DNA from 2 places in the Bacillus sp. JJ1533 genome. Region 2 is predicted to be linked to the other one. Evidence: predicted binding sites of a transcription regulator. Region 2 holds the regulator's gene; the other holds the start of a gene.
The links. The regulator Rex, encoded in region 2, represses fermentation and respiration genes when NADH is low (regulators of the CRP and FNR family bind a similar motif). The targets are predictions, from matches to a motif close to TTGTGAAATATTTCACAA.
Positions count from the first base shown of each region.

Region 1: a site for Rex is predicted at 1,883-1,900, ahead of V7138_RS14825 (cytochrome C oxidase subunit II). Genes of this name have one in related genera too.

Region 1 is NZ_JBALOV010000027.1:71,716-75,137, reverse strand. It holds gene V7138_RS14840 (TIGR04053 family radical SAM/SPASM domain-containing protein) at 1-252, shown strand, start outside; gene V7138_RS14835 (Crp/Fnr family transcriptional regulator) at 294-998, opposite strand; gene modB (molybdate ABC transporter permease subunit) at 1,172-1,825, shown strand; gene V7138_RS14825 (cytochrome C oxidase subunit II) at 1,961-2,485, shown strand; gene V7138_RS14820 (cbb3-type cytochrome c oxidase subunit I) at 2,500-3,422, shown strand, end outside.
Region 2 is NZ_JBALOV010000030.1:44,375-47,796, forward strand. It holds gene V7138_RS16035 (YdiK family protein) at 1-160, shown strand, start outside; gene tatC (twin-arginine translocase subunit TatC) at 196-948, opposite strand; gene V7138_RS16045 (twin-arginine translocase TatA/TatE family subunit) at 965-1,156, opposite strand; gene V7138_RS16050 (redox-sensing transcriptional repressor Rex) at 1,192-1,836, opposite strand; gene moaC (cyclic pyranopterin monophosphate synthase MoaC) at 1,840-2,331, opposite strand; gene V7138_RS16060 (ABC transporter ATP-binding protein) at 2,466-3,422, shown strand, end outside.

The sequences.
Region 1 (3,422 bases), on a different contig from region 2:
GGGTTACTACCTGTAATAGCAGGAAATGTCCGTGAAACACCATTAGCTGAAATTTATCGTGAATCACCAATTTTTAAAGATTTGCGTAATCCTGACAAATATAAAGGGAAATGTGGAGTATGTGAATTCCGACATGTATGTGGCGGATCACGATGCCGTGCATATGCAATGACGGGGGATTACATGGAGAGTGAACCATTCTGTGTATATATCCCAGAAGCTCTTCGTAAAAAGGAAAAAACATTTAAGTAATATAAAGACCCCTGGGCTCCCATGGGTCTTTTAATGGCTTCTTATTCAATACTGCAATACTTTGCTGGACATTCCTCACATTGTATTTCCCTTTTAATATATGCTAAGTCGTGAATTGTTATATAGCCTCTATAAACGGTGATTACCCCCATAGCACGCAAATCATGCAACATTCGGTTTACACTTTCTCTTGTAGTTGCACAAAAATTAGCGAGTTCCTGATTTGTTAAATGTAAATCAATTAGGATACCGTTATCGGTTTGAATACCATAACTATTGGTCATGCGTACTAAGGTGGAATACAATGCTCCTTTCCTTCCTAATAAAACAAGATCTCTAAATTTTGTTTGTGTTTTTCGGAAATGGTCACTCATCCATTTCATAAATTCAAATGCAAGGTTCGTATTTTCAAATAGTTTTCGTTCTAATTCGTCCTTTGGAATAACAGCAATTTCGCTATCTTCTAAAAGTAGACAATCAAATAAATACTTTGGTTCATCCGTAAATAATGTCAGCTCTCCAACGATTTCATTTTGGCTACAAATTCGAAGGGAGAGTTCGCTGCCATCAGACGTTCCTTTACTCACCCTCACCCGACCTGAAAGAATCAGATAAAGCTCAGATGCTTTCATACCTTCTCGAAATAAATAGGAGCCTTTTTCCAAATGAATCACATGATTAGCTGATTTCAAAAGCTCTGTTAATTCATCTGAGATTGCTGATTTTTGTAATGTTATTTGATTCATAGGTACCACCTTCCTAAGCAGGAATGCTATACTTTGCTTTAAGAAAATAATATAATGTTAGTTATTCATGAGGTGTATAATAAATCACACTTTTTGAAAAAAAGCTTTAAAGTGCTTGTAAAATAAGGGATTATGTCAATTATGAACAATTATTAACAATTGAGGTCTGGATTATGGAACAGCTTTTTTGGTCACCTATCAAACTATCAATAACCATTGCGATCACAGCGGGATGTATTGTCTTATTACTTGGTTTGGTTACAGGAAAGTGGATGGCACATAAGCAATTCAAGGGTAAACTCATTCTCGAAACACTATTAATGCTGCCACTTGTCCTTCCTCCGTCAGTAGTTGGTTTTTTATTAATCGTGATATTTGGAAGAAATAGTTTTGTTGGAACATTTTTTGAGAAATTAACTGGCCAACCCATTATGTTCACTTGGTGGGCTGCGGTTATTGCTTCTACCGTTGTGGCTTTTCCACTTATGTATCAATCTGTAAAAACAGGGTTTCGATCTGTAAATACCGAAATTGAGGATGCTGCTAGGACGGACGGAGCAGATGAATTTCGAATATTCCTTTACGTTTCCATACCACTGTCGCTTAAAGCCATCGTGACAGGGTTTATCTTAAGCTTTACTCGTGCACTAGGTGAATTTGGTGCAACCCTCATGTTTGCTGGTAATATACCTGGTAAAACACAAACATTACCAACAGCAATTTATGTGGCTATTGATACTGGGAACATGGAACTTGCCTGGTTATGGGTCATAACGACTATCTTTATTTCCTTTCTGATGCTCGCGTCAACCTATTTAATTAAATAAAAATGAAAAAAGATGCATTCTTGACAAGAATGTGTCTTTTTTCGTTTTCTGCCCATTTTGTGACAAACTTAACAGATTTATGGTTGAACAATATGTGAGAATCATGCTGAAAAGAGAATTTAGGAGGGGGTTCCTTTGTACCAAACAGCGGCTTGGTATCTTTCCATTATTTTAATGAGCTTAATTACAGTTATTTTTATTACCGTCGTCTTAAAAACAAATAAACGAAGAGAGTATGAGTCTATCCAGAAAAAATGGTACCGCTTTAGAACGATTTATTTCATTGCTTTACTCGTTGTATTTGGAACTGCAACGTTCTTTACACTTCAGGATCTTCCGTTTGAAAGACCAGTATATGGACAAGAGGAAAATCCGGTTATTGTCGATGTAGAAGCCGTTCAATTTGGCTGGAATATGAGCCAAACGGAATTCAAGGTTGGGGAATCAATTGAATTCGATATCACAAGCTCAGATGTTAACCATGGCTTTGGTATCTATGATAAAGACATGAATTTATTAGCCCAAACCCAAGCAATGCCAGATTATACAAACACTGTGTACTACACATTCTCGGAGCCTGGTACATACCAAATTTTATGTATGGAATACTGCGGACTTGCTCACCATCTCATGATTGGTGAAATTGTCGTAACAAATTAAGGAGGGGGTTAACGTTGTCTACTAATATTACAGCGGGAGGGACAAAAAACTCCCGTAATAAAACGATTGCTTTGTACCTATTAGCAGGTGGTTTAATCATTTTATCAATGATGGTATTTGGAGTTTTGATGCTACTCGCACAAGGAAAAATGATTGATGTGGACCCTGGATTTTTCTATGAGATTATGACTGTCCATGGAACAGGTATGATTGGTGCAGCGGCATTAGCCGCAGCTGCTGTGATGTGGTACTTCCTTAGTAAGTATGTTCAATTAAGCAAAACAATTTTGATCACGAATTTCATTACCTTTATCATCGGAGTCGTCTTGGTGTTAGTAGGTATATTCGTATTTAACTTTGCTGGAGCATGGACATTCCTATATCCGTTGCCCTCTATCACTGCTGGTGGATGGGGAGTAGCGGGAGCAGCGCTTTATTTAGGCGGTATGCTTATCCTTGGTGTAGGATTTTTGTTACTAAATTTAGATGTTGCTAGAGCAATTATTAAACAATATGGAAGCTTAGGAGGAGGGCTAGGCTGGTCCATTGTATTTGGAAAGGAAAAAGGCTATGGTCCCCCGGCGACTGTCGTAGCTAGTACTATGGTTTCAATTGTCAATACCACTGCATTAGTTGCGGGAGCAACAGTACTAATTATGAACCTTATCAATCTATTTATTCCAACTATCACAATTGATCCAATGCTTGCAAAAAATCTAACATATGCGTTTGGACATATCTTTGCAAACTCAATTATTTATATGGGTGTTATTGCGGTATATGAGATCTTGGCAGCTTATACAAATCGTCCTTGGAAGGCAAATCGTCCGTTTCTAATTGCGTGGAACTGTTCAACATTATTTACCATTACAATCTATACTCACCACTTGTTAATGGATTTTGCATTACCGAAGTGGATGATTATTTTAGGTCAGGT
Region 2 (3,422 bases):
AATTTTATTTACTTATATTGCGATTAATAGTGCAAAGGAGACCGTCTGGAACTTTTCCACAATCCTTCTAGCCGTGGTCGCAACATTCGACTTTGGTGTGGCAATCCGAATGTTTGCCCTTCACTTCAAAATAAAGAAAGTAACAAAGGAAAAAAAATAACCTCCTCACGAGGTTATTTTTTTATACATTTTTCTTTATTCAATTGAATTAGCAGCCATCATTTCCGCCTTAAGCACCTTTCTGTAGGCACTTCTTGATACGAGAATACTGATTTCATACAATCCAAATAACGGCACGGTGACCATTAAATGAGAAATTAACTCTGGAGGCGTAATTAACCCTCCAATTACTAAAAGAACAAAATACGCATACTTTCGTATTTTCGTTAAGAACATTGGAGTGACGATTCCAAGCCTTGTTAAGAACATCACAACAACAGGCAACTGAAACAGGAAACCAAATGGTAAGGTTAGCTGTAATAGGAATTGAAAATATTCATTAATCCCGATTACCTGATTTATTTCAAGACGTCCTGCTAACCGCGTCATAAAGTCAACAACAAATGGAAATAGAATAAAATAGGAGAAAGATATTCCTAGTAAAAATAATATTACCGAAACTGGAATATAACTCAATGTTACCTTTCTTTCCCTCTCATACAAACCTGGACTAATGAAGGCCCAAAGCTGAAACAGTAAAAAAGGAGATGAGATAACAAATGCAATAATAAATGCAAAATTCATATAAATTTTAATTGGATCTGTTATCCGGAAAGCATTCATTGTCAACTCTTTAGCTTCTTCCGCGTTTTGCAAATAAACTATTACATGCTCTGCAAGAAAAAAGCTTCCTAAAGCAACAATGAAGAAGAAAACGACCACATAAATCAGTCGTTTTCGCAGCTCACCAATATGATCATAGACGGACATTTCTTTTTCTTCGTTCATGTGACTCATCCTATCATTACTTCACATCATGAGTTTCATTCTTCTTAACATCATCATCGTCATCATCTGCTAAACCTTTTGTTGCGTTCTTGAATTCACGCAAAGTATTACCCGCTGCTTTTCCTAATTGAGGTAACTTCTTTGGTCCAAAGATAAGTAACGCTGCAAATACGATCAATAGGATACTGCCAAAGCCAAGATTTCCCACTGTGAGTCACCTCCCTACAATTGTAAAGTCTATGTTTATTCTTCTTCATTTGAATAATGCTTTAAAAAGTAAACAAGTGCTTGTAGTTCAACAGCTAGATCAATATGGTGGACTCGTATATGGTCAGGCACATTGATTCTTGCTGGTGTGAAATTAAGAATCCCTTTGATTCCTTTTTTTACAAGGCGGTCAGTAATCGGCTGTGCAGCACCGACTGGTACAGTTAATATTGCAACCGTGACTTCATCAGGCAATACTTTTTCAAGATCATCTAAATGATGCACCGTAACTCCGCCAATACTACTACCTACCTTATTATAATCCACATCAAAGGCAAGCTCAATTTTTGTATTATTATTTTTCGAAAAATTATAGTGCAAAAATGCGGTACCTAAATTACCTACACCTATTAAGGTAACTTTCGTTAATTCGTCCTGATCAAGGGTCTTACTAAAAAAGGATAATAAGTAATTGACATTATAGCCATACCCTTTTTTTCCCAATGCGCCAAAATACGAAAAATCTCGTCTAATCGTGGCGGAATCAACCTTGACTGCATCACTTAGTTCTGCAGATGATACCCTCTGCTTCCCTGAGGCGTGCAAATTTTTCAAAAACCGATAATAGAGTGGCAGCCTTTTGGCAGTTGCTTGTGGTATTTTTGATTGTTCCAGATTCATGTTTTATTCCCCCGCTACTGGCCTTTTGAAATCTCCATTCTTTCCACCTGTTTTTTCGGCTAAATAGGTTGGTCCAATCACCATTCCTTTATCAACCGCTTTACACATATCATAAACAGTTAACGCACAAACTGAAGCAGCCGTAAGGGCTTCCATCTCAACGCCAGTACTTCCTTTAGTTTTAACTGATACGGTAATATGTAAAATATACTCGTCTTCGGTCGTCCAGTTAAACTGAATATCTACGCCCTTCAATGCCAAAGGATGGCACATCGGAATGATCTCTGATGTTTTTTTAGCTGCCATAATACCAGCAACTTGAGAAACCGCGAGAACGTCCCCCTTGCTAACCTCATTATTTATGATTTGCTCATAAATCAATTTATTTACAGTTATACTTGATTTTGCAATTGCTGTCCGAACGGTTTCCGACTTTTCCGTTATGTCGACCATTCTTGCTCGGCCTTGCTCGTTAAAATGGGTAAATGATGTCATTTTCAAAACCCTCCCATAAACTATACACTATTTTACCACATCTGTCTTTGGAATTACTGTGAACATTATCATTGCAGTTGCTCTATTAAGATAATATAAGATACACTGTTGATAGAAACAAGAGGTGAAATAATATGATTTTACTACAAGTAAATCAGCTCAAAAAGTATTTTGCTGCTGATCTTATTTTATCGAATATAAAATTAGAAGTACAAACGCGTGACCGGATTGCAGTTGTTGGTCGAAACGGTGCTGGAAAGTCTACTCTATTAAAAATCATTGCAGGCCAGATGTCCCATGATGGCGGTGAAATCATTAAGCCGAAAAGCGTCAACATCGATTACCTCGCACAGGATACTGGACTTGAATCAACTCTTACCATTTGGCAAGAAATGCTGACCGTCTTTGCACCTTTACAAAAACTAGAAAAAGATCTGCGAAACCTAGAAGTAAAAATGGGAGACCCATCCGTTTTTGAAAATCCAGTTGATTATCAAAAGCTGCTCGAAGAATACGACCAGCTCCAGGTCGATTTTAAGGAAAAGGGTGGATATCAATATGAAGCCGATATTCGTTCTATACTTCATGGTTTTAATTTTACAGAAGATGACTACGAAACGAAAATATCCAGCTTAAGCGGTGGTCAAAAAACACGTCTGGCCCTTTGTAAACTATTACTAACAAAGCCTGATTTATTGATTCTGGACGAGCCGACAAACCACCTCGATATTAGCACGCTTACCTGGCTTGAACAATATCTCCAAGGCTATCCTGGGGCACTCTTAATAGTATCCCATGACCGATACTTCCTAGACAAAGTCGTTAACCAGGTCTATGAGATTTCTAGACATACAAGCACCAAATATGTCGGAAACTACAGCAACTACTTAAAAATAAAGGCTGAAAACTATGAGCTCGATCTTAAAAAATTCGAAAAACAACAGGAAGAAGTTGAAAAATTAAAAGACTTTATCGCTAAAAACCTAGTCAGAGCTTCAACAACGAAACGCGCCCAAAGCAGACGAAAACAGCTTGAGCGTATGGAGCTGATGGACAGGCCATTAGGTGATGAAAAATCAGCTTCTTTCCAT